Regions from separate parts of the Glutamicibacter sp. Je.9.36 genome, predicted to be linked through region 2. Evidence: riboswitches for the same ligand, from Rfam matches in the RefSeq annotation. Region 2 holds a riboswitch; each other region holds the start of a gene.
What was found. A riboswitch is a leader RNA that binds a small molecule or an ion and turns the genes downstream of it on or off. The one in region 2 is predicted to bind S-adenosylmethionine.
Positions count from the first base shown of each region.

Region 1: another riboswitch for S-adenosylmethionine. It lies ahead of AAZQ98_RS10670 (O-acetylhomoserine aminocarboxypropyltransferase/cysteine synthase family protein); the one in region 2 lies ahead of AAZQ98_RS12200 (ABC transporter ATP-binding protein).
Region 3: another riboswitch for S-adenosylmethionine. It lies ahead of AAZQ98_RS03035 (acyl-CoA dehydrogenase family protein); the one in region 2 lies ahead of AAZQ98_RS12200 (ABC transporter ATP-binding protein).
Region 4: another riboswitch for S-adenosylmethionine. It lies ahead of AAZQ98_RS15910 (hypothetical protein); the one in region 2 lies ahead of AAZQ98_RS12200 (ABC transporter ATP-binding protein).

Region 1 is NZ_JBCPSN010000003.1:498,189-505,942, forward strand. Features, by position in the region: gene AAZQ98_RS10650 (gamma carbonic anhydrase family protein) at 1-106, shown strand, start outside; gene AAZQ98_RS10655 (DUF222 domain-containing protein) at 172-1,881, opposite strand; gene AAZQ98_RS10660 (AraC family transcriptional regulator) at 1,944-2,813, opposite strand; gene AAZQ98_RS10665 (cystathionine gamma-synthase) at 2,885-4,108, opposite strand; gene AAZQ98_RS10670 (O-acetylhomoserine aminocarboxypropyltransferase/cysteine synthase family protein) at 4,105-5,412, opposite strand; SAM riboswitch class I at 5,501-5,591, opposite strand; gene AAZQ98_RS10675 (LysR family transcriptional regulator) at 5,821-6,762, opposite strand; gene AAZQ98_RS10680 (DUF1852 domain-containing protein) at 6,886-7,754, shown strand, end outside.
Region 2 is NZ_JBCPSN010000004.1:268,627-276,380, forward strand. Features, by position in the region: gene ggt (gamma-glutamyltransferase) at 1-16, shown strand, start outside; gene AAZQ98_RS12190 (LLM class flavin-dependent oxidoreductase) at 99-1,502, opposite strand; gene AAZQ98_RS12195 (acyl-CoA dehydrogenase family protein) at 1,560-2,891, opposite strand; SAM riboswitch class I at 2,907-2,998, opposite strand; SAM riboswitch class I at 3,266-3,367, shown strand; gene AAZQ98_RS12200 (ABC transporter ATP-binding protein) at 3,373-4,194, shown strand; gene AAZQ98_RS12205 (aliphatic sulfonate ABC transporter substrate-binding protein) at 4,282-5,304, shown strand; gene AAZQ98_RS12210 (ABC transporter permease) at 5,374-6,138, shown strand; gene acs (acetate--CoA ligase) at 6,195-7,754, shown strand, end outside.
Region 3 is NZ_JBCPSN010000001.1:646,231-653,984, forward strand. Features, by position in the region: gene AAZQ98_RS03030 (acyl-CoA dehydrogenase family protein) at 1-919, opposite strand, end outside; gene AAZQ98_RS03035 (acyl-CoA dehydrogenase family protein) at 948-2,174, opposite strand; SAM riboswitch class I at 2,225-2,315, opposite strand; gene AAZQ98_RS03040 (SdpI family protein) at 2,590-2,964, shown strand; gene AAZQ98_RS03045 (GntP family permease) at 3,039-4,400, opposite strand; gene AAZQ98_RS03050 (CdaR family transcriptional regulator) at 4,693-5,754, opposite strand; gene AAZQ98_RS03055 (aldehyde dehydrogenase family protein) at 5,812-7,320, opposite strand; gene AAZQ98_RS03060 (ABC transporter substrate-binding protein) at 7,521-7,754, shown strand, end outside.
Region 4 is NZ_JBCPSN010000007.1:41,263-49,016, forward strand. Features, by position in the region: gene AAZQ98_RS15895 (SNF2-related protein) at 1-1,807, opposite strand, end outside; gene AAZQ98_RS15900 (LOG family protein) at 1,894-3,084, shown strand; gene AAZQ98_RS15905 (VIT1/CCC1 transporter family protein) at 3,148-4,251, opposite strand; gene AAZQ98_RS15910 (hypothetical protein) at 4,306-4,572, opposite strand; SAM riboswitch class IV at 4,588-4,701, opposite strand; gene AAZQ98_RS15915 (DinB family protein) at 4,769-5,356, opposite strand; gene AAZQ98_RS15920 (helix-turn-helix domain-containing protein) at 5,490-6,056, shown strand; gene AAZQ98_RS15925 (hypothetical protein) at 6,193-6,609, shown strand; gene speB (agmatinase) at 7,321-7,754, shown strand, end outside.

The DNA of each region.
Region 1 (7,754 bases), on a different contig from region 2:
GGCCAAGGTCCGCCGCGAACTGAGCGATGAAGAAGTCGCCGGGTTGAAGACCAACGCTGATCACTATCTCGTGCTGGCAGCCAAGCATCTGGAAGCCAACGCCTAGAGTTTGCGAGGTTCTGGAAGCGCACTGCTTCCAGGACCTTTCGCTTTAAGCATTGTGCGTGCTGCTCATGGCTCGGCGATTTCGACGTCCAGCAACCCAGCACGCCACTTCACCGTGGTCTCCTCCGCCAATGCTTCGGCCTCCAACCCTTCGGCCGGAGTCATGAAATAGGTGTTGATCCGCAAATTCTGCTCCGGATCCAACTCCGGCGGCAACAGCACCATCGGCCGGCTCCCAGGGATCTTCACCGCCTGGAACAACCCGCAATGCCTGGCCGTATGGTGAATCAAGCAATTCAACACCGCAGACTTGATATCAGTGCGCCCGCCCTTCTCCCACGGATCCAGATGATCCGCCTCGCACCGCTGCGCAGGCATGCTGCACCCGGGATAGGAACAGCCTCGATAGGCTGCCCGCAGGGCTCGGACTTGGGCCTTGGTGAATAGCCGCTGCGTTCGTCCGAGATCCAAGGGCAGGCTCTTGCCGTTCAGCACCACCGGGAGAATCCCGGCATTGCACAGTGCGGTCCTGGTTTCTCCCGGGGATAGCAGAATCCCCGAGGAGGTCACAGCGAAATCCTCGGTTCGCTGCTGCAATTTATCCCAATCCAAGATGACGCTCACCTGCGCGCTGGCAAGTCCTGATTGCTGTTCCGGCGGGCCTCCGCTGGGTTTCCGTTCACTCATCAGCAAGGCCATGAAACCAACGAGTCGTCTTCGCTCGGGTTTCGGGTCTTCCCATTCAGCGTTGGCCGGCTTCGCTTCGGCGGAAGCAGCTTCTGGCTGAAGCTCATCATTTCCGCAGTGGAGATTCTCGTCTTCCGAGTCGAGATCTCCAATGTCCTCCGTAGCGTCGCCACCCGGTCCGTCTTTTGCCCAGTCGGGTTTGCTTTCTTCATCGTCCCAGCCGCTGGTTTCCTCACCGGTAAACTGGGCATCAACGTCTTTCAAGCCCTCGCGGTTGCCGGCAACGGTGGACGGATTATCCAGATTGGCGAAGTAGGCCTCGATGTATGCGGCATGCGATGGGAGAACACGAATGATGTATTCAACCAGCCCTTTGCGCATACCGCGCTTGAAGATCCCGATTCCGTCGAGCAGAGCCTTGAGCGGGCGCTGGCCCGCTTTGATCTGCGAGACCATGTCGTTGATGTGCTTGCGCGCTGACTTGGGCTCTGAACGCAGGAAGACTGCGGATTCTGCCTGGAGCTGCTGCTTCTTCGCCTCTGCGGCTTTGCCTTCGCCCAGATCCTTGCGGAGCGAATGCAGCTTCATTGCCGCCGAGGCCACCAGCCGCGGATCAATGCTCGGGTCGTCGAACTGCGTAGCAAGCTCCGGCAGCCACGGATCAGTCGGTTGTCCTGCCTCGTCCGTGCCGCCAAGCAGGCAGTCGGCCTGCACCAGGCGGGCGGTGGCGGTGCTGCGCGGGATATCCAGCCAGCCGGTCATCAGTCCTTTGGCATCCTTGAAATGCGTACGCGCTGTCGTGGTACGTCCTTCGGCGGCTTCGATTTGCTCGACGGTGGGGTGGGCCCCGAGATCGGAGATGGCCTGGAAGGATTCCTGGTCGAGCTTGTGGGCGCCGGTACGCCGCAGGGCAGCTGCCGCGTGGACCTGGGTCCGGGCGAGCGATTGGGACGTGTCTTCAGCGAGCATCGAAAAATAAGCGGCCTGGCCGGCGGTGAGGCCGCCTTGGGCCAGGACATGGGTCGCTGAAGCGGCCAACGCGTTGGCGTCGGCCAGGTCCTTCAGCGCTTGCGCGATTTCTCTGCTCATGGGTACACCATGCCCCGCAGAAATGGATCTGCAGGGCATGCGTGTACGGGCTGTGGACAAGTCTAGTTGCCGGCTTCAACCGGCAGCCAGAGCTCGCAGGTCGCGGTGCTGAAGTCCGGGGCCCGATCGAGCACGGCGACAATGGACGGCCCCACGCGCAAACGCCACGGATTGGACGGGAACCACGCGGTAGCGGTGGCGGCGTAGAGGTCCTGCAACGCCGACGGGTAGGGGCCCGAAACGCTGAAGACCGCCCACTGGCCAGCAGGAACCTGGATCATGTCCAGGTCCTTGGGCACCTGGATGCCACCGGGTACGGCGACACCGTGCAGGTAGGTCAGCTCGCTGCCTTCGCGGTAATCGGGGTCTACCTGGTCGCTGACCTGCAGCAAACCGGCAGGTTGCGCGGAAGACAGCTCCTTGAGCCGAGCGTGCTCGGCTATCGGGATGGAGGCGATGTGGGCCTGGATGTGCGGGTTGGCACCGTTGTGAATCAGCGGTACCTGCGTGGCGTATCCAATGAGCTGGAATTCTTCTCGATCAACTATTCGTGCATCCATGGGACGATTCCCTTCGACGGTCAGGCTGAACCTGATGATTGGTTGGCTTCGAAGGGGGCCACCATTCTCGCGGACATCGGCCACGGACGCGCCATGCACCGCTCGGAAGGCCCGGCCGAATGCTTCGGCCGAACCATAGCCGTAACGGATCGCGATGCTCAGCAGGTCCTGACCGGCAAGCAGATCCGCGGCGGCCTGGGTCATGCGGCGCCGGCGGATGTACTCGGAGACCGGCATGCCGGACAGCGAGGAGAACATCCGCCGCGCATGGTATTCGGTGCTGCCTTCGGTGCGCAGCAGGTCAGCGAGGTTGATCTCGGCGCGTAGCTGAGCCTCGATTTGCTCGATGAGCCGATTGAGAATTCCGATCATGATTCCACCCTTCCCCAACTACTATTCTTCAGGGTAGGGGCACGCCGCCCGATAATCGCGGTTCGATGCGATCAGGCGTTTTCTAGGGCCTTCTCGCGCACGACGGCGGGCTTGTGTACCGGCTGGGTCGCCCGGGCCGCGGCCAGGCCGCGTTCCAGATCAGCAATCAGGTCGTCGGCTTCCTCGATGCCCACCGAGAGGCGGACCAGGTTGGCCGGGATTTCCAGCGGAGTGCCGATCAGCGAAGCATGGGTCATTTCGCGCGGATAGCAGACCAGGGATTCCACCCCGCCCAGGGACACCGAGAGCTGGAAGTACTCCATGGATTGGGCGAAGGCGCGGGCGGCGGCTTCATCGGAGAGCTGCAAGGAGAGGATCCCGCCAAAGCCGCGGCCGGCCGCAGACCGGGACTTGGCCAGCTCATGGCCCGGATGGCGTTCCAGCCCCGGGTAGTAGACGCGAGTGACCTCGGGCTGGTCATCGAGCCAGCGGGCCAGGGTGCTGGCGGTAGCCCCGTGGCGTTCCATGCGCAGGCCCAGGGTCTTCAGCCCGCGGGCGGCCAGGTAGGAATCCTGCGGACCGGAGACCGCTCCTCCGGCAAACTGCTGGTAGCCCACGGCCTCGGACAGGCTCTGCCCGCGGTGCAGGTGATCGGCCACGATGACAGCCCCGCCGAGCACATCGGAGTGCCCGCCGATGTACTTGGTGGTGGAATGGACCACCGCGTGGGCGCCGAAATCCAGCGGCCGCTGCAGGTACGGGGTGGCGAAGGTGTTATCCACCACCAGCAGGGCGCCGTGTTCGCGGGCGATATCCGCCCAGCCGGCCAGGTCGGCGATGCCCAGCAGCGGGTTGGACGGGGTCTCCACCCAGAGCAGCGCGGTGTTCGGGCGCACCGCGGCACGCACCGAATCCAGGCTGGTGATGTCCACCGCCGAAGAGGTGATCCCCCATTTGCTGTGCAGCTTGGAGATCAGCCGGTTGGTGCCGCCGTAGCCGTCGGCGCCCAGGATGATGTGGTCGCCCGGTTCCAGCACTGCGCGCAGCAGTGCGTCTTCGGCGGCGATGCCCGAAGCGAAGGAGAAGCCGGCGGCGCCGCCTTCCAGCGCGGTGAGCTGGGATTCGAACCCGTTGCGGGTCGGGTTGGAGCCGCGCGAGTACTCGTGTCCGGCGCGCAGCACGTTGATGCCGTCCTGGATGAAGGTGCTGGTCTGGTAGATCGGCGGGATCACCGCACCAGTGTGCGGATCCTTGTGCTGGCCGGCGTGCACGGCCAGGGTGTTGAAGCCGCTCATGCGACGCTCACTTCCTTTTCCTTGGGAGCAGACTGGGCCAGCGCGAGATCCAGCGATTTGGTGATATCTGCGAGCAGGTCGGCGGGGTCTTCCAGCCCGACCGACAGGCGCAGGGTGGAGGTGTTCAGGCCGGCGTCGGCCAGCTGTTGTGCGGAGAGCCGGCAGTGCGTCATGGTCGCCGGGTGGGAGACCATGGTGCGGGTGTCCCCCACATTCGCGGCCAGGGAAATCAGCTTGAGCCCGTCGATCACCGGGGAAACCAGGGATGGGTGGGCCAGCTCGATGGCCAGCACGCAGCCGGTGCCCTTCGGCGCCAGCGCCCGGGCCAGCTCGTAGCTGGGGTGGCCGGGCAGCGACGGGTGGTGGATGGCCACGATGCCCGGGTGGGAAGCCAGAGTGCCGATCAGCGTGGTGACGCTGCGCTGCACGTGGGCGGCGCGCACCGGCAGGGTCTCGATGCCGGCCAGGATGCCCTGGGCGCTGGCCGGGGCGAGGGTCGGGCCCAAGTCATGCAGGAACTTGGAGCGCACCAGCATCGCGTAGGCGGCCGATCCGTGGCGCTCAAGCAGCGAGGTGTTGTTCAGCCGCACCCGCGGTGCGGCGATCTGCGGCCAGCGCCCGGTGTCGGAGAAATCGAACTTCCCCGAGTCCACCACTACCCCGCCGAGCACCGAGCCGTGTCCGGCCAAGCCCTTGGTGGCCGAGTGCACCACGATGTCCGCACCGATTTCCAGTGGCCGAATATTCAGCGGCGTGGCCAGGGTGTTGTCCACCACCACCGGGATGTTGTGCTCGTGGGCAACGGCCGCAATGGCGGGCAGGTCGGCCACGGTGCACAGCGGGTTGGAGACGGACTCCAGGAAGAACGCCCGGGTGTCCTCCTCGATGGCCGAAGCCCAGGCGGCCGGATCGGCCTGGTCGACAAAGCTGATGCGGATGCCGAAGTCCGCGAAGGTGTCGGTGAACAGGTCCACGGTGCCGCCGTAGAGCGAGGAGGAGGCCACGATGTGCTTGGGTCCCTGGGTCAGGGCCAGCAGGGACAGGGCCACGGCGGCCTGCCCGGTGGCGGTGGCCACCGCGTGGGCCCCGCCTTCCAGGGCGGCCACGCGCTGTTCGAGAATCGAGACGGTGGGGTTGCCGGTGCGCGAGTAGGTGAAGCCGGCCTGGCGCAGCGCGAACTTCTCGACCGCTTCGGCATGCGATTGGAATTGGTACGCTGCGGAATTGTGCAGCGGCGGCAGCATCGGGCGGAAGTCTCCGCTCGGGCGGTACCCTGCGTGCACCGCGTCGGTTTCCTGGCTCATGGCTCCTCCTCGATTCTCTGCGAGGGAGTGCACCGATTGGCATCGTGCGGCGGCACGAAGCACAGTACGCGAAAACGCGTTCGGAACTGCTCCATCGTTCCTGGCGGTAGCACCTTTCGGTTTCCCGATGGTTGCTGCGGCGTCTCCGAGCCAGATCTCTCAGCCGCTCTTGATGGGTTGTTCTTCCATGGTTGGCTATCCGCCGCAAACGGTGCAAGCGGTATCCGGCACCCTGCTTCATACAAGGCCGCCACGCTTCATATGTCGTCGCCTTGTCATGATGACGAGGGGGCCTGAACTCTTTTGTGAAGCGAGCTTTTGAGCGGAATCGGTGTGATGTAGAGGTTTTGCTGGAAGTTTGTGACGATGTGCCGGTGCTCCATGACCGGGGGTTACGCTGCTGGCGGCTCAGCCGAGCACTTCTACCCCGAAGCTGGCGACCACGGTGCGCACTTCTTGCAGGTAGCGCTGGGCCTGGTCGGTGAGCGGGATGGCGGCGTGGTCGATCCAGCCGATTTCGATGCGCTCCTCGATGGCCAGCGGGATGGCGACGATGGAGGGATCCAGCTCGTCGCTGATGATGCCGGTGGAGATCGTGTACCCGCCCAAGCCAATCATGAGGTTGAAGATGGTGGCGCGGTCCGAGACCTGGATTTCGCGTTGGCTGGAGCGCGTGGAGAGCACCTCCTCGGCGAAGTAGAAGGAATTATTCGCGCCCTGGTCGAAGGTCAGCCGGGGCAGGTCTTCGAGGTCTTCGAGCGTGACCTGTTCACGAGTGGCCAGCGGGTTGCTGCGCGAGATGAAGATATGCGGATCAGCCAGGAACAGCGGGTGGAAGACCAGACGGGATTCGCGCAGCAGCTTGTCGATGACCTTCCGGTTGAAGTCGTTGCGGTACAGGATCCCGATGTCGCTGCGCAGCGTGCGCACGTCCTCGATGATCTGTTCGGTGCGGGTCTCGCGCAGCGAAAACTGGTACTCCTCGGCCCCGCTGGCCTGCACCATCCGCACGAAGGCATCCACCGAAAATGAGTAGTGCTGGGTGGAGACGCCCAGCAGCCGCCGGGCCGAGGGGCGGCCGAGGTACCGATGCTCAAGAAGCTCCACCTGCTCTAGCACCTGCCGGGCGTAGCCGAGGAATTCAGCACCTTCGGCGGTGAGCGTCACTCCCCTGGCCGAGCGCATCAGCAAGGTGCGCCCTACCCGTGATTCAAGCTCCTTCATCGCTGAGGACATGCTGGGCTGTGCGACGTAAATGAGGTCGGCGGCGGCCGAGATCGACCCTTCGGAGGCGACCGCCACGAAATAGCGAAGTTGCTGCAGCGTCAAGCCATTTGTTCCCTGAACCATAGCTAGAGTCTATATGAATCCATAGTTATATCGAGTTACCCGATATCAAGAATCACCCTGCATGATTGACGCATCGACTTCCCCTCGGCCCACCACGGCCCCCAAAGAAACAGATTGGCCATCATGGCAGACGCGTTGACCTTCAGCATTAGCACCACTAAATTCGACGAGAATTACACCCCCTCAGCAAATTCGCGCACCACCACGAACTTCGCCAATTTGGCACGTGGAGAACGCCGCGCAGAGAACCTGAACAATGCTCTAACAATGATCAACCGCCGCTTCAATTCCTTGGCTCACTGGGACAATCCCCAAGGGGACCGCTATGCGCTGGAATTGGAAATAATTTCTGCCAACGTGCATTTCACTGCCGATAATATCGACCAGAAATTTCCCCTTTTAGAAGTCCTTGAAACCACGATCGTGGATAAACTCCTAGGCACTCGTACCCAGGGAATAGTCGGCAATAATTTTTCTTCTTATGTCCGCGATTACGACTTCAGTGTGGTGCTTCCGGCTTCGTGTAATGACAGCGGTGCTCCGGCGCTTCCAGAAAATTTTGGCGATCTCCACGGGCAACTTTTCCAGCACTTCCTGAACTCGCAGGCATACCGTGAACGTTTTGCCCAGCTGCCGGTGATCTGCATCAGCGTCTCGACTTCCAAGACCTATTTCCGCACCGGCAACAGCCATCCAGTGCTCGGTTTGGAATACCAGCAGGACGAAAATTCATTGACCGATGCGTACTTCGGGAAAATGGGCTTGAGCGTCCGCTACTTCATGCCACCAGGTGCCGTGGCACCGCTGGCGTTCTACTTCCGCGGTGACCTGCTCAACGACTACACCAATCTGCAGCTGATCAGCCTGATCAGCACCATGGAGACCTTCCAGAAGATTTATCGTCCGGAGATCTATAACGCCAATTCGGCTGCTCCTTCCGTATATCACCCGAGCTTGGGTGCCGAGGACTTCTCCCCCACCCGCGTCTTCTA
Region 2 (7,754 bases):
GCAGCCAACCGAATAGGCCCGCAGGCAGACAGCGGCCCCCGGCAACTTCATTCGAAGGTGCCGGGGGCCGCCGTCTGCTGCGCTAGCAGGCGATGCGCCTAGGCCTGCGCGGCCATCCGGTTGGAGATCTTGTACCGGGCTGCGCGGTGGGTGTCCTTCACGCGGTCGCCGGCACCGAACATCTTGTGGCGCAGCGAGCCCTCGGTGTATTCGGTCTTGTAGACCCCGCGCGCCTGCAGCTCGGGAACCACGTACTCGACGATGTCCTCGAAGGTGCCCGGCGTGACAGCATAGGCGAGGTTGAAGCCGTCCACGTCGGTGTAGTCCACCCAGTCGATGAGCTTCTCGGCTACCTCGGCGCCGGAACCGACGGAGACCGGGCCGAATCCGCCCACGCCGATCCATTCGGCCAGCTGGCGGATGGTCCACGGCTTGCCGGTATCGCCGCTGGCCTTCTTGAAGGTTTCCACCGAGGACTGGATGGCGTTGGACTTCACGTCGTCGCCGATGACATCGTCGGGGCCGTAGACGGACATGTCGATGCCGGTCCAGCCCGACAGCAGTGCCAGTGACCCCTCGATATCCACGTAGGAGCTGTAGTCCTGGAACTTCGCCTGGGCCAGTTCGGTGGTTTCGGCGGTAATGATGGTCTGCATGGCGAAGACTTTGATGTCGTAGCGGCCACGCCCGGCGGCCTCGGCAGCGTCACGGATCTTGCTGACCGCTTCCTTCAGCAGGTCGCGGGTGGGGCAATTGACGAAGATCGCTTCGGCGTTCGTTGCGGCGAACTCGGTGCCGCGCTTGGAGGCGCCGGCCTGGTAGATCACCGGGGTGCGCTGGGTGGACGGCTCGGTGATGGCGATGCCCGGAACCTTGAAGTACTTGCCTTCGTGCTCGATCGGGTGCACCTTGGCCGGGTCGGTGTAGACACCGGTGGCCTTGTTGTTCTGCACCGCGTCGTCTTCCCAGGAGCCTTCGAGCAGCTTGTAGACCACCTCGAGGTACTCATCGGCGTGGTTGTAGCGCTCGTCGTGCTCCATCTGGTCTTCCTGGCCCATATTGCGGGCCGCCGAGGGAAGGTAGCCGGTGACGACATTCCAGCCCACGCGGCCGTTGGTCAGGTGGTCCAAGGTGGCCAAGCGGCGGGCGAAAGCGTACGGGTGCTCATAGGCGGTACCTGCGGTGACGCCGAAGCCGAGGTTTTCGGTCACAGCGGCCATGGCGGAAACCAGCATCATCGGGTCGTTGACCGGTGCCTGCGCGCCGGAGCCCAGCGGGGTCACGTTGGTGCCCTTGTACACGTCGTAGGTGCCCAGCACGTCGGCAAGGAACAGGCCGTCGAACTTCCCCTTTTCCAGCACCTTGGCCAGGTGGGTCCAGTAGCCCAGGGTGTTGTAGGTCGAGGCCTTGTCCTGAGGATGGCGCCACAGGCCCGGCGACTGGTGCACCACGCAGTTCATGTCGAATGCGTTGAATAGGATCTCGCGCTTGTTCTCGCTCATGGCTTTGCCCCCATAGGTTGGTAATCGTGGAAAGTTGCTGGTGTGCGTCGCAGGCCCTCAGGCCCGCTGGGTCGAATCTTCGCCGGTCACGGACAGCCGCTGCGGCTGGACCCCGTTGATCTCGTAGTCCCCGACGATGCGCGCCTTGTAGATCGCCGGGTTATGGGTGGCGATGGTGCGCGCATTGCGCCAATGCCGGTCCAGGTTGCAGCCGCTTCTGGTGGAAGAGGCTCCCAGTGCGTCGAAGAGCTTGCTGGTCACGCCGATGGCCAGTGGCTGCACCACGGTTTGCGCGCGGTTGGCGGCCAGCTCGCATACGGCGTAGCGTTCCTCGTCGTTCAGTCCCGGATCGCCCAAGGCGGCTTCAACTTCAAGGACTGCGCCGATCACCACGGAGTCGGCAGCGAAGGACTCCGCGGAAACTTCGCCCACCAGCTGGAGGACCTGGGGTTCCTGGTATACCGGCACCCCGGTTCCAGTGGTGAAGATGCGGGTGCGCGCCTGCACCGCGTGACGCAGGTCGTTCAATGCGGCGCGGGCGATGCCCGCCTGCACGGCCATGAGCACCAGCTGGAAGATCGCCGCTTCGGAGTCATTGGTCTGCTGCGGCATGAAGCAATCCACCGGGACCTGGTGGAATTCGGTGGTGCCGGTTCCGGTGAGCCCCTGGCCGAACCCATCCCAGTCGTCGAGGATCTTGACGCCGCTGCGCTGGGTGGAGACCACGGCGATCTGGCGGCCGGCGAGCTCCGGGTGGGCCACCGCAACGGTGGTCCAGTCGGCAAAAATGGTGCCGGTGCAGTAGTACTTTTCACCGTCGATCACCCAGCGCCCGTCCACGGTGCTGGCCTTGGTGTTCAAGGTGCCCAGGGCGTTGCCACCGCGTTCGGTGTAGGCGTTGCCGATAATCTGCCCGGCAGCGATGCGAGCGACCCACTTCTTGCGCAGCTCTTCGTCGTCCAGCGCCAAGACGTTCTCGACGAATGCGATATGCGCACGCCACAGCTGGCCAACGTGGGAGTCCGCCTCGGACAGCTCGATGAGCAGGCGGAAGACATCCACCAGCCGTGCGCCGTAGCCCCCGTCGGCAACGGAAAGGCGCAGCGCACCGAAGCGCTCGCGGTTCAGCAGGCCTACCTGCTCGAAAGGAAGCACGCGGTTCAAGTCGCGGTCCTTGGCGGTTGCGGCGATCTGCGCAAAAACGGGACGGAAGATTTCGGCCAGCCGGTCGTATTGCTCATCCGCACTTGGTCCGGGGGTGATTTTCAGCAATTGCCTGGTCGGCAGCTGTTCTTCAAACTTGTCCAGGTCCATTGCGGTGGCCTGCGAAGGGTCACTGAGCTGGTTGAAGTCCAGTCCGAGGGCATTGTACGATTCACCAATAGGCATCAGGGTTCTCAATTCTTTCCATCGGTCCTGGCGGTAGCACCGTCCCGCTATTGGGGTGGTTGCTGCGGCGTCGTGGAGCCAGATCTCTCAGCCGCTCTGGATGGGTCGTAATTCATTTGTAACGGTAATAAACCGGCGTTTCCAACCCGCGAAGTCACATTTCGTCCCAGTGCCGGCAGTGCCCATCTTCAAATTTCACAGCCTAATCCGTGTCCTGCCGAAGATGAGTTGCAAAGTTTTGCTTAATGTCGAGCAAACCGGCCTGCAATAAAATAAATAACGAAATTTCTGGGCAATGTGACGTAGTTGTCGAAGATTTTTTCATATTACGCGAGATTTGCGTTCAAATCGTTCGACTCGTTGTAATGGAAACGTAACCATCCCGAGCGGCCGAGAGATCTGGCTCGTTGACGCCGCAGCAACCACCTTTGGAGTTTTGCTCTGCAGGCCGGTGCTACCGCCAGGACCGATGGAGATGAACATGACTCTTTCCTTTGCAGCGCCCGAGGCAACTCCCGTTGCCTCAGCTTCAAGCGCCCTGGACGTGCAGTTCAGCAACGTGTCGCGAACCTTCACCACCAAGAAGGAAAGCCGCACCGTCCTGGCCGATATCAACCTGCAAATTCCAGCAGGTCAAGTCGTGGCCATTCTTGGAGCCAGCGGTTGCGGAAAATCCACGCTGCTGCGTTCAGCATCGGGCTTGGACCACCCCACCACCGGCACCATCCGCACCGGCACCCGCGAGGTCACCGGCATCAACGAGTTATGCGCCGTTGCTTTCCAAGAGCCCCGGCTGCTGCCATGGCGCTCGGTTCGCCAGAACATTGCACTGGGCCTGGCACCGGAAACCGATAAGCGCGCCGGCAAGTCGCTGATCGATGAGTTGATCGAGCTGACCGGTCTGAGCCATGCAGCCAGCTTGCGCCCACGCGAGATCTCCGGAGGCATGGCGCAGCGGGTTTCGCTGGCTCGCGCGCTGGCTCGGCGCCCGGGTGTATTGCTTCTTGATGAACCCTTCGGCGCCCTCGATGCGCTGACACGCTTGAAGATGCAGGATCTGCTGCTCTCGATTCACGCATCGTTCCCCACCACCGTTCTCATGGTGACCCATGATGTGGACGAGGCGTTGACTCTGGCTGACCGCGTGATTGTTCTGGGGCGAGGCGCTGAGCATAGTGCAGCGGGCGTCATCGAGGATCTGTCCATCTCAGCTGGGCATCCACGCCGGCATACCGATGAAAAGTTCGTTGCAGATCGCCTGCACCTATTGCGCCTGCTCGGCGTCGACCCAACCAACCATTAGTCCCGGCCACGCCGTGGGTCCCGAACCATTCGGCGGCCTCTTTGCCTTTCACCCACACCGCTTGCACGCACAATTCTAGGATTCTCCATGCTTTTGAACCGTCTCACCCGCCGCACTGCATTGTCCGCCGCCGCCTTGATCGTTGGCGCAGTTGCCCTGACCGGCTGTGCTGGCGAAAACGCTACAGCCTCCTCGGATGGTCAGACCCTGTCCATCGACTTTGCCACTTACAACCCGCTGAGCCTGGTACTCAAGGAAAAGGGATGGTTGGAAGCAGCCGCCAAGGAGCAGGGCGTAAATGTCGAATGGATCCAGTCCGCTGGTTCCAACAAGGCCAATGAAGCTCTTCGCGCCGACGCAATCGATGTTGGTTCCACAGCCGGTTCCGCTGCGCTCCTGAACCGTTCGAACGGTGCACCCATCAAGACCATCGCACTGTATTCGCAGCCGGAATGGGCGGCCCTGGTAGTGGATAAGGACTCGAAAATCGAGTCCGTTGAAGATCTGGCGGGCAAGACCGTGGCCGCTACGAAGGGCACCGACCCATACTTCTTCCTGCTGCAGGCGCTGGAATCCGCGGGCTTGAGTGAAGCTGACATCACGCTGCAGAATCTCCAGCATGCCGATGGACGTACCGCCCTGGCCAACGGCTCGGTTGATGCCTGGAGCGGTTTGGATCCGATCATGGCCGCTGCCGAAAAAGACGGCGCGCAACTGGTTTACCGGAACTTGGATTTCAACACCTACGGTGCGCTGAACGCTCGCGAAGACTTCATTGAGCAGAGCCCCGAACTCGCCCAGCTCGTTGTCGATGCCTACGAAAAGGCTCGTGGCTGGGCAGCTGACAATCCCGAGGAAACCGCAGAAATCCTGGCCGACGTAGCAGGGCTCGAACCAGGAGTTGCTGCCACCGTGATTGAGGAACGCTCCAATCTGGACGTTCCGGCAGTTCCCGACGCCAAATTCACTGGAGTCCTGAGCAAGATTGCTCCCACGCTGGTCGCCAGCCGCGATGTCTCGGAGCAGGAATCCGTTGATGAAGCTCTGGAAACCCTCATCGATGACCAGTTTGCCGTCAAGGCAGACGCAACAAAGATCTCCGGAGAGTAACCAGCCATGAGCCCCACTAACGTGGCTGGAACCCGCGGAAGCCAAACACCTGCCAAGCAGAAGGCCAGCATGGCCGCAACGATCCTGCGTGCCCCGAAATGGCTGCTTGCGCTGGTCTTGCCGCTGACCACCCTGGCTGTGTGGCAATTTGTCACCGTCACCGGAATCGTCGCTCCGTGGACACTGCCAACTCCGGGTTCAGTGGTCTCTGCTGCCATTGAGCTCTTCCAGGATGGCGAACTCGGAAAGCACATCGGCATCTCCACCCAGCGTGTTCTTCTCGGTTTCGCCTTCGGATCATTGCTGGGCTTGGCGCTGGGTGCACTTGTCGGACTGTCCAAATTGGCAGATGCATTTCTGGGACTGAGCATCAGCGCCCTGCGTGCAGTCCCTTCCTTGGCTTGGGTTCCGTTGCTGGTGCTCTGGATGAAAATGGGTGAAGATTCCAAGGTCACACTCGTGATCATTGGTGCCTTCTTCCCGGTCTTTACCACCGTCGCCTTGGCGTTGCGCCATGTCGATGCCCACCTGGTCGAAGCAGCCCGCGCCTTCGGGGTGAAGGGATTGACGCTGCTGCGCACCGTCCAGCTGCCCGCAGTGGTCCCTTCGATCTTCTCCGGCCTGCGTTTGGCACTAGCCCAAGCTTGGCTCTTCCTGGTCGCAGCCGAACTCCTCGGCGCGTCAATGGGCCTAGGCTTCTTGCTCACCGACTCGCAGAACAACGGCCGATTGGACCGCCTAATCATGACCATCGTGCTGCTGGCCGTCTTTGGAAAGATCACCGATGCCCTGCTGTCGATAGCAGAACGCTGGGCTATCAAGCGCTGGACCTGAAACCGGACCAGCTAGTACCCGTTGACAAAGCTACCCCTCACCAAAGAAAGTTTGCGATGACCACCGAATTGGCAACAACCTCAACTCAAGTATCAGAGGCAGCACGCCAGGAATTCTGGGACGAAGCGGCGAACCTCTTGGATTGGGACACCCCGTGGCACACCACCAGCCGCATCGTTCCGGCCGATCCGGATGCCAAGCGCGGACCGGAAATTTCTTGGTACCTCGGCGGCAAGCTGAACGCCGCAGTGAACTGCGCCGACCGCCATGTAGCTGCGGGACGCGGCCAGAAGGTCGCATTGTATTTCGAAGGCGAGCCCGGAGACCGGGTAGCCGTCACCTACAAGAATTTGCAGGAGCGGGTCTCCCAGGCAGCCAACGCCTTGGAATCCCTGGGTGTGGTGAAGGGCGACCGCGTGGTCATTTACCTGCCGGTGCTCATTGAAACAATTGTCATCACCTTGGCTTGCGCCCGCATCGGCGCCATCCACTCGCTGGTCTTCGGCGGGTTCTCCGCCGAAGCGCTGAGGTTCCGTGTGGAGGACACCAAGGCAAAGGTCCTGGTCACCACCGACGGCCAGTTCCGCCGCGGCACTTCGGTTCCGGTCAAAGGCAACGCCGATGCGGCCGTTGCCGGCGAGAACGAAATCGAAAAGGTCCTGGTTATCCGCCGCACCGGCGACGAAATCCCGTGGACCGAGGGCCGCGACATCTGGTGGCATGAGGTGGTTGATACCCAGTCCACCGAGCACCACGCGCAGGCATTCGATGCGGAAACACCGCTGTTCATCATGTACACCTCGGGAACCACCGGCCAGCCGAAGGGCTTGGTGCACACCACCGGCGGGTACCTGACGCAGGCGGCCGCCAGCTACAACCTGCTGTTCGCCAACCCGGACGAGTCCCAGCGCGCCAAGGACGTGCACTGGTGCACCGCCGACCTCGCCTGGGTCACCGCGCATACCTACGAGATCTACGGCCCGTTGGCCAATGGCGTCACCCAGGTAATCTACGAGGGCGTCCCCAACGCCCCGCACCCGGGCCGCCACTTCGAGGTCATTGAACGCTACAAGGTCACCAGCTACTACACCGCTCCCACCTTGGTCCGCTCGTTGATGGGCTGGTTCCCGGATGGCATCCCGGCCCAATACGATCTGTCCTCGGTGAAGATCGGCGGCACTGTGGGTGAAGCCGTCAATCCCGAGGCATGGAAATGGTTCCGCCAGCAGATCGGCCGGGACAGCGAAGCAGGACTGCCGATGGTTGACACCTGGTGGCAGTCCGAATCCGGCGCGACCGTGCTTTCCCCCCTGCCGACCGATGGACATTTCAAGCCAGGCTGCGCCGCACGCGCGCTGCCGGGCATCTCGGTGGACATTGTCGATGATGGCGGCCTGAGCGTGCCGGCCAACCAGCAGGGCAATATTGTCATCACGCGCACTGGCCCGTCGATGGCCCGTACCGTATGGGGCAACCCGACGCGCTACTACACCAGCTACTGGGAACAATACGTAGAGCAGGGCTGGTTCTTGGCTGGCGACGGTGCCCGCTTCGATGAGGACGGCGATATCTACATCCTGGGCCGCACCGACGACGTGATCAATATTTCCGGCCAT
Region 3 (7,754 bases), on a different contig from region 2:
CGTAGGCACCCTGCAATGCCGTCGACACTCGTTCCACCGTTGCCGCGGCAGCGAAGGCCGCCGCGGAGACCTCGCCGATCACCTGCAGCAGCTGCGGGTCTTCGGCCGCCACATTGGCCGCGGCATGGCTGAAGGTCCGCTTGCGCGCCTTCAGCTCAGCGGCGAAGTCACGCTCGGCTGCTTTGGCGGATCCGGCCAAGACAGCGAGCAGCACCTGCTGGTAGAAAGCGGTCTGGTACTTGAAACGCGTATCGAAGTCGATGAGGTCTTCTTCGGCGACAATCGCGTCGGTGAAGGTGGAGGTGCCGGTACCCGTGGTGCGCTGGCCGAAGCCATCCCAGTCATCGGCCAGCTCGACGCCGGGCTGGTGGCGGTTGACTGCGGCGATCACGCGCTTTCCGGTGTCGGTGCGCTCTGCGTAGGTATCGAGCCAGTCGGCGAAGATCGAGCCGGTGGAGTAGTACTTGGTGCCGTTGATCTTGAATCCGCCCTCGCCGTCCGGGGTGACCTTGGTGATCACGTCCCCGACCTTGACGGTGCCGACCTCGGTCCAGGAGTTGCCCACCAGTTCTCCCGCCACGAAGCGGGCCAGCCACTTGTCGCGCCCCGGGCCGGGGGCCGCAACCAGACGGTCCTCGACGAAGGCGAAGTGCGCGCGCAGCGCTTGGGCAATATTGGAATCCGCCGCCGCGAGATCCACGAAGAGCTCGAAGAGTTCGGGCAGCGTAGCACCGGCACCTCCGTGCGATTCCGGGACCCGAACCGCACCAAAGCCGGCAGCGGCCAGGTCCGCGACCTGCTGGTAGGGCAATTCGCCGGTGCGGTCGCGTTCGGCTGCGCCCTGCGCAATGCGCGCGAAGAGCGGTGCGAAGCGGTTTTTGAGTCCTGCGAGTCGATTGCCAGTTGCAATTACAGTCATCGTTCAGTCCAATCCGGGAGAAGTTTTCTTAGGTGTACAGCGAGAGCGGCTGGGATTCTCCGCGCAGGAAGTAGGCGCCGACCTCGATCTTCTTGTAGTCCACTGGGTCGTGCAGCGAATGGGTGCGCACATTGCGCCAGTACAGGTCCAGGCCCACCGAGTTCGCAGTTGAAGATGAACCGGTCACCTCGAAGATCCGGTTCGCCACATCCACTCCCACCTCAGTGGAGACCACCTTGGCTTCAGCAATTTCCACGGCCAGCGCCGCTCGCTCGGGCTGGGTGACATCCCCGGCCTTCGAGAGCAGGGCGTCGAATTTCCGGCCCAGCTTCTCGGTCAGCGCCGCCACCGCTGCGGTGCGGGCTTTGAGCTCTCCGACGGTGCGCTGGAAGATCGGGTCCTGCGAGTAGGTCTCTGCCTGCGAGAACAGCCAGGCGTTCTTGCGGCCCAGCAAGATCTGCTTGCCGCGCGCCAGCGCTCCCTGGGCGATGCCCAGGTAGAAGTTGGCGAAGGCCAGCTGGATCCCGGGGGTGAGCAGGGTGGAGACCGGTTCATCGGTGACGAATCCCAGCAAGTCCCTTGCTTCGAGCCGCACGTTGTGGAACTTCAAGGAATTCGACGCGCTCAGCCGCTGTCCCAGGTAGTCCCAGTCGTCAACGATTTCCAAGCCATCGATATCGCGTGGCAGAACCAAGGCGAGAATCTGCCCGTCGTATTCTCCGCCCTGGACCAGCGCGTTGATGACGATGACCTCGCCAACACCGGAACCCGTGGAGAATCGCTTGGCTCCATTCAGCCGGTAGCCGTCCCCTTCGGCGCTCAGCGTCAAATCCGGATCAACTGGATTCACCGAATCGCCCCAGAGCCAGCCACCTTCCACGGTGCGCTGCCACCATGCCCCTTGCGCTTCTGCCGGGGCGTAGAACGCAATGCCGGACTGGTTGATGTAGTGGTAAGCCAGCAACTGCGAGATGGATCCATCAGCTGCGGCCAGTATGCGGACCGCTTCGAAGGCCGTTTCCCAATGGGCTCCGGCTCCGCCGAATTCTGCAGGCACCAGGAGATTGAGCAACCCGGCTTCGCGCAGCAGCTGCACTTCGGCGAAAGGCTGGGCGTTCTTGCGGTCGCGGTCGAGCGCGTCAGCCGCCAGCTGGCCAGCTACTTGCTGGGCGACGTCGCGCCAATGAGCCAGTTCAGCTTCATCAGCAGTGCCGGTGTAGGGCACGCGCGGCAATTGGGTATCCAGTACAGTCATCTTCGTTCTCCTCTTGGGCTATGGATTCCGAAGGATGCAGAAAATCTGCGGATCCATCGAACCTGGCGTTAGCACTACCTGCGGAGTGCAGGCTTGCTGCGGCGTCTCGGAGCCAGGTCTCTCAGCCGCTCTGGATGGGTTGTGCTCCGAGTCAAGCATTGCTGGCAGGTCCTCGGGAAGGGCGCTGTCATGCGGAGGAACAGCAGGACAAAATACGTCATCTTCGCGCCTTCGCCCTGCCGGAAAACGGGCGGATAAGACGTCATATGACCTTCGCATGACGCAATTGGCATGCTGGAACTGGATTTCAAGAGCGTTCCCCTAGGCATCGATTGGGAACACAGCGTGGGTCAGGGAACTTCGCTGCGACCGCATAGGATGGCCATTCAAGATCAATCGGCAGAAGAGGCGGCAAGTGGATCCAGCAGGCGTGATTGCCTTCATGTTCGGGTTGCTGAGCATAACGCTGGTCGCAGCGTTCCTCGCCCCGATGGCACGGGACCGGAAGCTCGCTCGCAATACGGCGATCGGCATCAAGACCCGACACACCTTGGCCAGCGATGATGCCTGGTTCGCCGGGCATCAGCAGGCTGCGCCCCTGCTTGCCGTGGCTTCCTGGGCCGGTTGGGCGGCATTGGCCAGCGCAGCAGTTCTCTGCCTGCTGGGCCAATTCGGTTTCGCCTTCGCCGCGACCGGAGCCGGCTACCTGGCTGCCATCGCATTGCTGGTGATCTCGACTGCCACAGCGAATAAGGCCGCGCGGAGCATCCAGGCGGCAGGCCTGGGCTAATCCAGCACTGCTTAAAGAAACGGATCGCACCATCTGCCGATGGCGCGATCCGTTTCTTTCTGGAAAGCGTGCTGCTACAGCAGTACGGCTCCCAGCACCAATACTGTCAAGAACGCCGCGGTGCCCTGGATGGCGGTAGCCACGCTCAAGGTCTTGTACGCGGTAATCACCGGAATGCGGCTGAGCTGCGAGACAACCCAGAAGTAGGAGTCGTTGGCGTGCGAGACAACCATCGCACCGGCGCCAACAGCCAATACGGACAGCACCATGCCCAGCTCCGAATCCAAGCCCAGGGAGCCGAGCATCGGAGCGACCAGCGCGGAAGTGGTCACCATTGAGACGGTCGACGAGCCCTGGGCGGACTTCAGCGCAGCGGCGATCAGGAATGGCACAGCCAGGCCCAGTCCCAGCCCGCTGAGCGAATCCGAAAGAATCGTGGTCAAATCCGAAGCGGCCAGGACCGCGCCGAAGCCGGCGCCGGCACCGGTGATCAGCAAGATCGGAGCAGCGGTGCGTACAGCTTCATTCATCTGCTCATTGAAGACCGCCAGTTTGCTGCTACCGCGCAAAAGGAAGGTCGCGGAGATCAAGCCGAAGATCAGCGCAATAACCGGCGTCCCCAAGAAGGAAAGGATTTCCAGGGCAACGCCTTCGCCCATCGGGTGCGAGGGCAGCTTCGCAATGGATGCGGCGCAGATCAGTACCAGCGGGACCAGGATCGGCATGAAGGCCAGCGCCGGGCTGGGCAATTTTCCGAAGCTTGCACGCAGCTGCTCATAGTCGAGTTCGGAGATGTCGTTGTCGTCACCGCTTGGCACCGGGGTCCATTTGGACTTGTTGAAGCGGCTGGCGTAGGCCAAGCCGGCAAGGGCCGAGATGGCCGCAACGGGCAATCCGACAGCGATGATCAAGCCCAGGTTATCGGCAATGCCGATGCTTTCGGCTGCGGCCAGCGGGCCCGGAGTTGGAGGCACCATGGTGTGGGTCGCGTACAGGCCGGTCATCAGGGCGATGGAAGTTGCCAGCCCAGAGACCCCGGTACGCAGGGTGATGGCTTTGCGCAGCGAGTTGAGCACCACGTATCCCGAGTCGCAGAAGACCGGAATGGAAACGATGTAGCCGATAATCGATAGCGTCAGGTTGGGGAACCGGGTACCCAGGACCTTGATCAGCGCATCTGCCATGGAGATCGCGGCGCCGGATTTCTCCAGGATGACACCGATCATTGTTCCGAACAGGATCACCAGTCCGATATTTCCCATGGTGCTGCCGAAAGCCGTGGTGACCGTCGAAGCCACGTCGGCCAGCGGAATCCGGTAGGCGAAGGCCGCCAGGATAGCGGCGCCAACGAGGGCGAGGAATGGGCTGATCTTCAAGCGTGCTGTGACCATCACGATGGCCACAACAAGGATCAGCAGAACTAGCAGTTCGTACACGGCGGGTTGGCTCCTTTGCCAATATCGGTAGTTCAATGCGCCCAGCCCGCAATGGCTGACCGGGTGGACCAGCCCTATCGGCAAAGCCGCTCAAGGCTTTGCCCGTTGGGCTAGATGCCACCGTGCCACCCCGGGTTTCGGGCGCGAAGATCGATCATCCTGCCAATACTAGGAAAAGTGACCCCGAATACCTATGGGCACACGACCACATTTGCCTGGGTTCGAAAGAGCCAATGTGTGCAAACATCCCACCCTTCCCAGCCCCGGCGCCAGCTCCCCTCGTTTCCAGGGCCTAGAAAACATGCAGCTGGCCCAAGGCCACTCTCGCGTAGATGGCATGCTGGAGTTTCAGGGACTCGCTGGACCGCCGAATATCGACGCCGCTGACCTGGCTTATCCGCTCAAGTCTTTGCACCAAGGTATTGCGGTGAATATGCAGATCCGTGGCCGCTTGGCTCATCGAAGCAGCTGTCGCAACGACCAGCAGGGTTCTGGCTTGTTCCTCATTGAGCTGCATCGCTGGAGCAGCTGCATATTCCAGGCTGCGGGCTGGGGTGCGGGCGATAGCCACAGCAATTTCCCGGCTCCACATGCGGCGCCGCGCGTGGGATGGCACGAGTGCCGGATAGCCCACCAATACGCGCAGCACTTCGGTTTCGGCCATGAGATCCTCGGCCTTTTCGACAGGCGCGGAGACCAGGAAACGTTCCTGGTCCATGCGCTCGGGAGCGAAAGCTGGCTCGCTGGCAGCGCAAAGCCTCCAGTACGCGCCGGAAAGGCTAATCCATGACGTGCGGTGATGTTCCTTCGCCGGATCTTCGAGCGACGGATCCCCCACGCTTCGGGGCAGCCAAGCTTCAATGCATTTCGGCCCGCGCAAACCATGCGCTGCCAGCGAGCGGTCGATCACTTCAGGCGCAACGCGACCGGCGATCAGCGCAGAAATAATGTCGCGGGCTTCGGTCTCGCGCCGCGCGCTGCGAGAGTGCTCGCGTTCCTGGGCGAAGAGCAATTGAACGGTCAATGCAATCAGGCCGGCCAGCGGTTCCACCTCGTGGGGAGCTCCGGTCACGCCCACAACGCCGCAGAGCTGGTCGTTCAACACCAGCGGCACATTGACCCCTGGCTGGGTTCCGGCCGAGCCGTCGGCCTGGCTGACACGGATGATGTTGTTGCGGCGGATCGCCTCTGCGCTGCCGTCGTGGTGGGTACCGATACGCGCAGCATCCGTAGAAGCAATGATGACTCCGTGAGCATTCATGATGTTCACATTGCGGTTGATGGTCGGCGCAATCGTGTCGACGACTTTCTGCGCCAACGCGCTAGCCAGCCGGGGTTGCTCCTTTTCGCTCATGAGCTCATCCTATCGGCCCGGGACTGCGCAAAGCAGTCCCGGAATAGAACATTGCCGCTAGTCGAGCTTGACGGTGACCGACTTCAGCGAGGTGTAGGCCTCGATGCCTTCACGGCCATTTTCCGCGCCCCACCCCGACTGCTTGAATCCGCCGAACGGCATGTTCGCATCCATGCCGGCACCGGTATTCACCCTGACGTTGCCGGCCTGGATTTTCTTGGCGAAGGTCAACGCGCGGGAAATGTCCTGGGTGAAGATCACCGAATTGAGACCGTAGTCGGTGTCGTTGGCCCGGCGCAGCACCTCAGCCAGCGAATCCTCGTCGCCGAAGGTGCTCACCGAGAGCACCGGCCCGAAGATCTCATCCTTGGCGATGGACATGTCCGGACTGACATTTTTCAGCACGGTCGGCTGCACGAAGAATCCTTCTTCGCCTTCGGCCAAGCCGCCGGCAACGAGTTCCGCGCCATCAGCGATGCCCGCCTCGATATACCCCAGCACGCGCTCGCGCTGCACCTGGGAGATCAGGGGGCCCAGCTGGGTTCCTTCTGCCAGGCCAGCGCCCAGCTTGAGGTTCTTCGCGAAACCGGCGATGCCTTCGATGACCTGGTCTGCGATGTCTTCGTGGACATACAGTCGCGACCCTGCCGCGCAGACCTGGCCGGAGTTGCCGAAGATGCTCATGGCGGCGGCCGGAATGGCCTTGTCCAGATCAGCGTCTGGATAGATCACCACCGGCGATTTGCCGCCCAGCTCAAGGCTCAGCCGCTTGAGATTGCCCGCTGCCGACGCCAGCAGCTTCTTGCCGACCGCGGTGGATCCGGTGAAGGAGAGCTTGTCGACATCCGGATGGTCGGCGAGCGCTTGGCCGGCCACCGGCCCCAAGCCCTGGACAACGTTCAGCACACCGGCCGGGATGCCTGCTTCAAGCGCAATCTGCGCCATGCGCACGGCGGTCAGCGGGGTCAGCTCCGCGGGCTTGAGCACGACGGTGCAGCCGGACGCCAGCGCCGGAGCCATCTTGGACAGTGCAATGGTGAAGGGGACATTCCATGGCACGATCAGTGCGGCCACGCCCAAGGCTTGGCGCTGGGTATAGGCGTGCCAGGTTCCTGGCAGGGAAATCTCGCGGGTTTCGCCGTTGAGCTTGGTGGCCCAGCCGGCGAAGTAGCGCAAGGTCTCGATGCCCGCGGGCAGCTCGCCAAAGCGGGCGACGTTGAAGGGCTTCCCGCAGTTCAGGGACTCCAGGGTAGCCAATTCATCGAGGTTCGCTTCCAATGCGTCAGCGAAGCGGTGCAGCGCGCGCTGGCGTGCTGCCGGGGTCATTTCTGCCCAGGGCCCGGACTCGAAGGCTGCACGGGCGGCCGCTACTGCGCGGTCGATGTCCGCTGCGGTGGCAGCCGTCGTCTCGGTCAGCAGCTGTCCTGTGGAGGGATCGGTTACCGGCAGCTTTTCCCCCGAGCCGGCGACCTCCTGGCCGTTGATCACCAGCGGAAGGGGCGTGGCTGCCAAAGCGGCGCGAAGCTGCTGAGCCAGCGGAACGGCGGAAAGATCTGTTGCTGTCATGGGATGTATCTCCTGGTCTGCCCGGCGCGCTTCGTCGTTGGCGTCATTTTGAATGTGAGTCTTGCCACACAATCATACTAAAGATATATTGTGATTCAAGGAATACATTTTGATGCTCAATGTACTTCTTCTTCCGGGAGCCGACCCCGGTCGACAACTCGCAGCCTTCGCCTAGGCACCAAGCTTTCAAGGAGATCCCCATGGTCACGAAACGACGTTTTGCACGGAAGGCCTTCTCCGGCCTCGCAGTCTCTGCCCTCGCAATCGGCACCCTGGCCGCGTGCGGATCCAGCGAAGAGGCCAGCGCCGACGGCCCGGTGAAGCTGCGTGTCGCCATTGCTCCGATCCAGTTCGAAACCGCACGCATCGCTGAAGAGAAGGGCTACTTCGAGGACCAGGGCCTGGACGTTGAATTGGTCAATGGCGCCGACCCC
Region 4 (7,754 bases), on a different contig from region 2:
CCTCGAACAATGAGATTTGGAAGACCGTAAGCTTCAGGTCTCCCTCCTTCGGCTTGTCATTCATTGCCTGCGCCTCGTCAACGAGCGCCTTGAGCTTGGCGAACATGGGGTGGTTCAACGAGAACCACGTGTTATCCGGCAGGCGCAGCTTCATCTGGCCATTGCTCATGGCCTCGACGATCTGCGAGAAAGGAACCTCGTGGTTGCCCACGGTGATGAGCAAGCCAAGGTCCAGCCAGTCGGTCCGTTCATGATTCACGGCATTGATCTTCAGCTGAGGAAGTTCACGCAGCTGACGGAATTTCGGCCGGGTACCCTTCTCAACCAGCTTGACTTCAGGAATGCGTTCCAGCGCGGGGAGGATCTCGGTGACGAAATCGATGGTGTCATCGCGGGCGTAGAACTTCGGCGACAAGTTGGGATTGCCGCTTTCTTCATGAACCAGGAAAACTTCATGCACTGCGGCCTGAAGCAGTTCCTCAGCCTCAAGGTCATACACTTCCTGGTCGCCAGGGATCCCCGGGTAGAGGATCTGGAAGTCCAGCGCGGCGGTGTCGTTCGGTTCGTTATTCTCGTTGAATTCGCGCTTGTAGACCACGGTCGCCTGCACATAGGGCGGTTTCAAAGCAGGCAATTCCAGCTCGTCGCTAACGCTACGCAGCTCGAAACGGCGGGCCAAGCGCGGGTAGGAGGATTCAAAGAAATCGTTGATCTCCGGCCGAGGCACGGTGACCGGACGGCGGTCAACATACCAGCGGCGGTGCGCGTCAGGAATCGGCTCAACACTTGGCGCGAGCCAAATCTCATCAGGCTGAGCCAACTGGGCATAGAAACCATGCTCGGCGATGACACCGCTTGGTGCCTCCGGATCGAGAATGAGATCCTGGTTTGCAATGTGCAGGACACCGTCCAATTGCAGCCGTTGCTCATCCAGGGAGGCCTGCATGCTGAAGCTTGCTGGAGCAACGATGCGCACGCGCTGCTCGGATCGGGTCGTGATCAGCGGAATTCCCAGCTCATCAGCTTGGTCAAGCAGCGGCCAGAGCAGCTCGGAAGCGTACTCGTCCAGGAACAGCCAGTCTTCATCCACCTTGAACTGCAGCTGGCTGTCGCTGCGCGCCATGGAGGCAAAGCGGGTAAACCAGTGGTGCTGCGCGCGCAGCAGGTTCCAGCCGTAGGTCTTGAAGCCCAGGGTGGTCCAGCGAAGCTGGCCACGAACCCAACGGCCTTCGGTGTTGCGAACCATTGGGCGCACTCCCAAGCGGAAGCGCTTATTGCGGGTCGGGTGCGGGATGGTTCCGGTCGGCATCCACTGTTGCTGCTGGGTAGCGTCCTTCGAATCGAAGAGCAGGAACTGAAGCGCCATCGGCACTACCGGATCGTGCTGCGAACCAAGCAGGCCATCGGCCGGGCCCGGTTCGGACTCTTCAAACCATGAATCGATTTGCTGCGACCAAACTGTGTTCGGCTTCTCTTCCCGGGCAGGCACGGCGCGCGGCTGGGAAGCGATCTTGTTGGAGACAATAGCCAGTGCCGCGATGTGCGAGCAGATGCCCGGTGCGTCGCAGGTGCACTCGCACGATTCGATCTTCCACTCTCCACCGTCCATGAGGACCTGGATCATCGGAGAATATTCTTCGCCAGAATCGGTGACGGTGCCTTCGATCTGGTGGGTGCTCTCGTCGAATTCCACGTCAACCACGGAATTTGCTTCTGCAGCCAGGTTCTTTCCATAGAAGAAAGGAACGTTGCCCAGAAAAGCCAATAAGTGGCGGGCATCAATGGTTGGTGGAACAGATTCAATCATCCTCTCATCGTTTCACGTTCCGGGCCTTCGCGAAAGTTGAAGGGCCTTTCTGTGAATAATCACTATCTATGACGTAGCGTTGACGCATGTCCCAAGTGTGGCCCTACCTTCCAGCACGCGCAGTGAACATAACGACGCTCGTTGAATTCGACCGTCTCGCAGCTGAAGCGCTGGCTTCCCACCGCGCACGCGGAAAAGGCTGGCGAGTGCACCGTGTTGATCTGCGCGAACGGGATACCGTGCTGGAATCCTTGGATCTTTCCGAAGCGCTATTCATCGATTGCCAGTATTCCGCGCAAGGAGCGCAGATCGTGCAAGCCACTGGCGGGCTGTGCATGAGCTCGGGGGAGGAGCTTCCCTTCGAGACGGTGGCTCGCGGCTTGTATTCGCCGCATGAGTTGTACTCGGGGATCCGGACGCAGACCTACGAGCATGTGCCTGATGCGAAGATCTACGCGTACTCCCAGCAGCATGCAGCGGTGAATTCCGACAGCGATAGCAATGCGCTGGCAAAAACCCTGCATGATCACCACATTGGCCAGGCGCTGGTCTCGGCGGTGTACGAGGGCACGTTCAAGGAAACCCCGATTATCGGGGTGATGGGCGGGCATGCGATGAGCCGGGGCACTGCGCAGTATGCGCAAGCCTTGGAGCTTGGGCGCATGATTACCCGGGCCGGCTACGCGGTTGCCACCGGTGGAGGCCCCGGCGCAATGGAAGCCGCCAACGCCGGTGCGTGGCTGGCCGATTACGGGCCAGAAGATGTCGCTACGGCATTGCAGATGCTGGCCGAAGCGCCAGATGCGATCCATCAGCGCACCGGCTGGGCGAGAACTGCGCTGATGGTCAAGGAGCGTTTCCCGAGCCAGCGGCAGTCCCTGGGCGTGCCAACCTGGTTCTACGGCCACGAGCCGCCGAATCTGTTTGCCACCCAGATTGCCAAGTTCTTCACCAATTCCATTCGTGAAGCGATTCTGCTGGAGCAGTCCAACGGCGGGCTGGTAGTTCTGCCCGGGGCCGCTGGCACGGTGCAGGAAATCTTCCAGGATGCCTGCGAAAACTACTACGCTACCGGTGCTCGCGTGGTGCCGATGGTGCTGATCGGCAAGGACTATTGGACGAGGGATCTGCCTGCTTGGCCGCTGCTTCAGGCCCTGGCCAAGGAACGTGTCATGGAACAGAAGATTGCTCTGGTGGAAACCGCCGAAGAAGCGATGGAGTTCATCCAGAGCATGCAAACCCTGCGCCGGCGTACCCGGCGGCCGGAGAACAGCTAGGGCACGGCATGGAAAATGCCGGTACAGCCAAAGCTGTACCGGCATTCGATTCGCAGCAGGCTGCTATCCGATGCTGACGTCGAAGATCAGGCCCAAGCAGTAGGTGATGGCCGCTGCGCCCCAGCCGATGGCTAGCTGGCGCAGGCCGCGCTTGAGCGGGGAGGCCCCGGAAAGCAGTCCCACGATCCCTCCGGTGATCATCAGGGCCACGCCCACCAGGACTACCGAGACGAGGATCGCGGTCATGCCGGAGAGCCCAAGGATATAAGGCAGGATCGGCACGACCGCGCCGGAAGCGAAAAGGATGAACGAGGTGGCCGCCGCGCCGGTGGCCGACCCCAGTTCCTGGTGCTCCTTCTCAAGTTCTTCGCCGCGGCCTTCCGGGTTCAGCGAGAAGTCGGGGTTGCAATCGCAGGTGAACAGGCCCATGCGTTCTGCGGCCCGGTGCGCTGCATCTTCATCGCTCATGCCGCGGGCCTTGTAGATCAGCACCAGCTCGTTGGCGTCCAGATCGAGGTTCGGGGCGGCGGTCAGCGTGACCTGGGTTGGTCGCGAGGCGGTCAGCAGCTCGCGCTGGGAACGCACCGAGACGTATTCGCCAGCGGCCATGGACAGTGCGCCGGCCAGCAAACCGGCAACACCGGAGAACAGCACGAAGGTCGCTGAAACACCGGTCGCACCGATACCCATGATCAACGCCAGGTTGGAAACCAGCCCGTCGTTGGCGCCGAAGACCGCAGCGCGGAAGTTGCCCGAAAGACGCGCACGGCCTGCTGTAGCCAGCGCCCGGACGACCTCTTCGTGGACCTGTTCGTCGGCCGCCATCTGCGCGGTGGCGTCCTTGTCGTCGCGGTAGGGCGAACTGCTTTCGGAGCGCTGGGCCATGGCCAGCACGAAGACCGAACCGAAATGCAATGCCAGGAAACGCAGCATGGTGCGTCGCAGCGACGGGCGGACTTCCTTGAAATGCTCGCCGAGCAGGACGCGCCAGTGGGATTCGTGGCGGGCTTCCGCCTCTGCAAGGCCCAGCAGGATTTGCCGTTCCTGCCCGGTTTTCTTTTCCGCGAGGGCCCTGTAGATGGAGCCTTCGGCGACTTCATCAGCGAGATACTTGCGCCATCGCTGGATCTGCGCTTTGGTAGGTTCGGTTTCTGGGTGCTGTGGCATCGCGACGATGACTCTCCTGGAACATGGATTTTCCAATGAAACCCGTGGATCGGATCAACCACCCAGTTTAGTCAGGGCTCCTGCACTTGGGAATTTGGCAAGGCTAAAAGCAATTCGCTTGCCCGCTGGATCTCCGGCTACCGGCAGCACCAGCTGCAATTCAGAAGTGGCCGGATCATAGGTCGGCCTGCGGGCGCAACGGGCAATGAGCCGTTCAAGCCTGAGCGGATCTGCAACGTAGCGGGTGCGCCAGCGCCCTTCGGCCTTGAACTGCACTTGGCCGGTCTGGCGGTCGATGACGGGCAGAATCGGATATGCCATGGAGGTCAACTCTCTTGCGAGCTCTTGCCCGTGCACCTGTTGATGCGCGGACCGCTTCCTCATCCGAACCACCCATGAACTTGGGGTTGGTGCGCGGCCAGTCGGAGCTTGGCGCCGCGTCTCGTGAAGCAACATTTCTGATGGTACCGCCGGCGGCAGGGCCCGGTGAAGTCCGAATGCGTAATATGACTGCGGCTCAGCTGTCCGGGGCAAAGGCATTGGCCAGTTGCTGCAGCTTCTCGCGTTGTTCGGCCCATTGCCCGGCGGTGTAGCCGGGCAGCAGATCCAGTTGCGCGGTCCAGCCAGCACGGCCATCGAGCTGCTCGCGAATGATATCCAGATGCCCTGCATGCCGGGAGGTCTCGGCGAGCGCATGGATGAGCAGGTGATCCAAGGTGGTTTTGCCAGCTGGCCCCCACCACGGTACCTCTACGGGGCAGTCCAGGGGCAGGTCGCTGATGGCTTCATCGGCGAAGGCGATGGCTTTCCGATACAGGCCGATCAGCTGTTGCGCATCCATATCTGCTGGCGGAAGGAAATCCGCGTCGGGATCATGCGGTGCAATGAATTCGCGAACGTAGCGGTCATCGGCCCTGCGCTTGAGGCAGGTGCCGAAATATTCGTATTCATTGATCGCCAAATGGTGCAGTACTCCCAGGATATGGGTGCCCGTGGGGGTGAGCGGAGTGCGTGCCAGGTGCTCGGCGAGGCCTTCTGCCTTGTAGATCGCATTCTCGCGCGCGTCGTTCAGGTACCCGCAGAGCTTGTCCTTGGTGCTGTCCATGGACAGAGTCTAGTGAGCGCTGCAGCCTCGCGGTAGAGGGCGCCGTGTGTTTACCATTGGTAAACTTGCCCCGCAGGCCTTGAAGCCAAAGTGGTTGCGGTTGTTGCTGCAGAAAACGTCGAGGAGCCAAACGATGAAAACCTTGCCAGTTGAACCAACCGGTGCTGCGATCAATATCGGTGCGAGGCTGCGCGGGGTGCGCCAGACCCAGCGTATGACCATTGACCAGGTCGCCGAGCTATCCGGACTGACCAAGGGTTTCCTCTCGCGTGTGGAGCGCGACCTGACCAGCCCTTCGGTTTCGACTCTTTTGCGGTTGTGCGAAGTGCTGGGCATGGAGGTCGGTGCCCTCTTCGAGGTTCCTGAAACGAAACTGGTCCGTCTGGAGCAGGCGCCCCGTGTTTCCCTGGGCGGTGACGGCATCACGGAGCAGCTGGTCACGCCGCGCAGCGAGAAGCGGGTGCAGATGATTCGAGCCGAGATTGCGCCCAAGGGCACCGGTGAAGCGGAACTGTATTCGGTGGATTGCGAGCTGGAAGTGCTGCACGTGATCGCTGGAAAATTCATCCTGGTATTGCCTGATCAGCGCGTAGAACTCGAAGCAGGCGATACGATCACCTTCCCCGGGCGTGAACCGCATAGCTGGGAAAACGATTCTGATGAGGTTGCCGTGGTTACCTGGACGCTGATCCTCTCATGACGCCAAGCCACGGCACTTGCTGCCATGGCACGGCATGCGCAGTGCGGCTGCGCGTTCGTCTGCGGGGAGACGAACCGCGTATTCTAGGAACGATGCGTTGTTCCGGGCGCTCGGGACAATCAGTGATGGGAGAGGCGTGAGGACAGGCGAACCAACCGCTGCGCAAGATCAACTGCGCAGTATCAGCTGGTGGGCTTCGATACTTTTCGGCGTTCTTATTGGCACCACCTTGACCTGGATCCGCACCCAACGCAATTTCTTCTTCATTGGCGCCGCGATTCTGGCCGTCGTCATTGTCACCATTGGCGTGCGGACAATTCGCCGACGGGCACGCTTCCCGGTGATGGCGCAGGCGCGCACCTCGTGGGCGTATGTGCTGTGGACCGGTGTCCTGCTGGTCCTGGCCGGACCGATCCAGCTGGTGTACGTAGCCGATGACCTTTCCGAACTGACTATCAAATCGCTGGTCATGTCCGCAGGCTTCTGCCTGGGCATTCATGAGGTCGACCGCGCGCTGGTGAAAGCCAGCAAGAAGCGCTCCGGCGAGGCCTAGCGTCCCAATTTGGGCAAAATAGCCTGAAATGTAGTCAAAACATCCGGGGACAAGCACTTCCTGGTCCCGTGTGATGAGGTGGCGCGGGAACTTCGGTGGATGCCCAATTCCCCAGAGGCATCTTCCCAATGGCCGCAATGGCGAAGGTAGGAAGTGACCGCCGAGAGCAGATCGGCGCGCGTACGCTGCGAGAGCCTTGACCCAAGTTTCTGCGCTGTCATCGAAGCCCGGGGTGCCGCAGTCATGGTCCCGAACGGGACAGTGTCCAGCGCTTGGCGCAGGGCAGGCGGGGGAATCGAATCGCTCGCACCCCATCGGGCTCGTTGCGGCTGCAGCCTGCGGTGCCGATGCCTCGTCATTGTCGCAACGGTCCTCGGGTTCGCGAAGAATCGACTTATGTTCGGCGCCGTCCTCGTAGTGAAGCTGGGACTCGCGTACCGCTGCCACGACGTCGGCGCTGCTGCGCGATGCATTAGAGGTGCTTGCCCAGCAGATTCGCAGCTTCGCCAGCTGAGCGCCCTGCTGCAGTTTCGGCCCATGCCGCAGCCCGTTCGCGGGTTGTGGCATGGGCTATTTCTGCCTGGATTCCCGGGCTGTGCGATAACTGAATCTTGACGTGACCCAGCAGACAAAATAGCATAATGGGAAACTGAAGTTTCATATTAGACAACTTGAACTTTCGTTCTTGGATGTCTGGGGGAGGAAGTTGCGATGAAGGAAATCCGCATCGAGGAAAACGGGCATCTGGGACCCATTAATGCCGCGGTGATTCCACGCTATGCAGGTGGCGGCACCTATGCCCGGCTGCCGCGACTGGATCAGGTGGAGAAGGCCGACATCAAGATCGTTGGCGTGCCTTTCGACACCGGTGTTTCCTACCGGCCCGGCGCGCGCTTTGGCGCCAACCACGTGCGCGAATCCTCGCGCTTGATCCGCCCCTACAACCCCGCCACCGACACCTCGCCGTTTGCGCAGAGCCAGGTGGCTGACGCGGGGGACATGGCGGTCAACCCGTTCAACATCAACGAGGCTATCGAGACCATCGAGCACAACGCACTGGAGCTGACCAGCGACGGCTCCACCCTGGTTACCGTGGGCGGAGACCATACCATCGCGCTGCCATTGCTGCGTGCCGCTTCGCAACG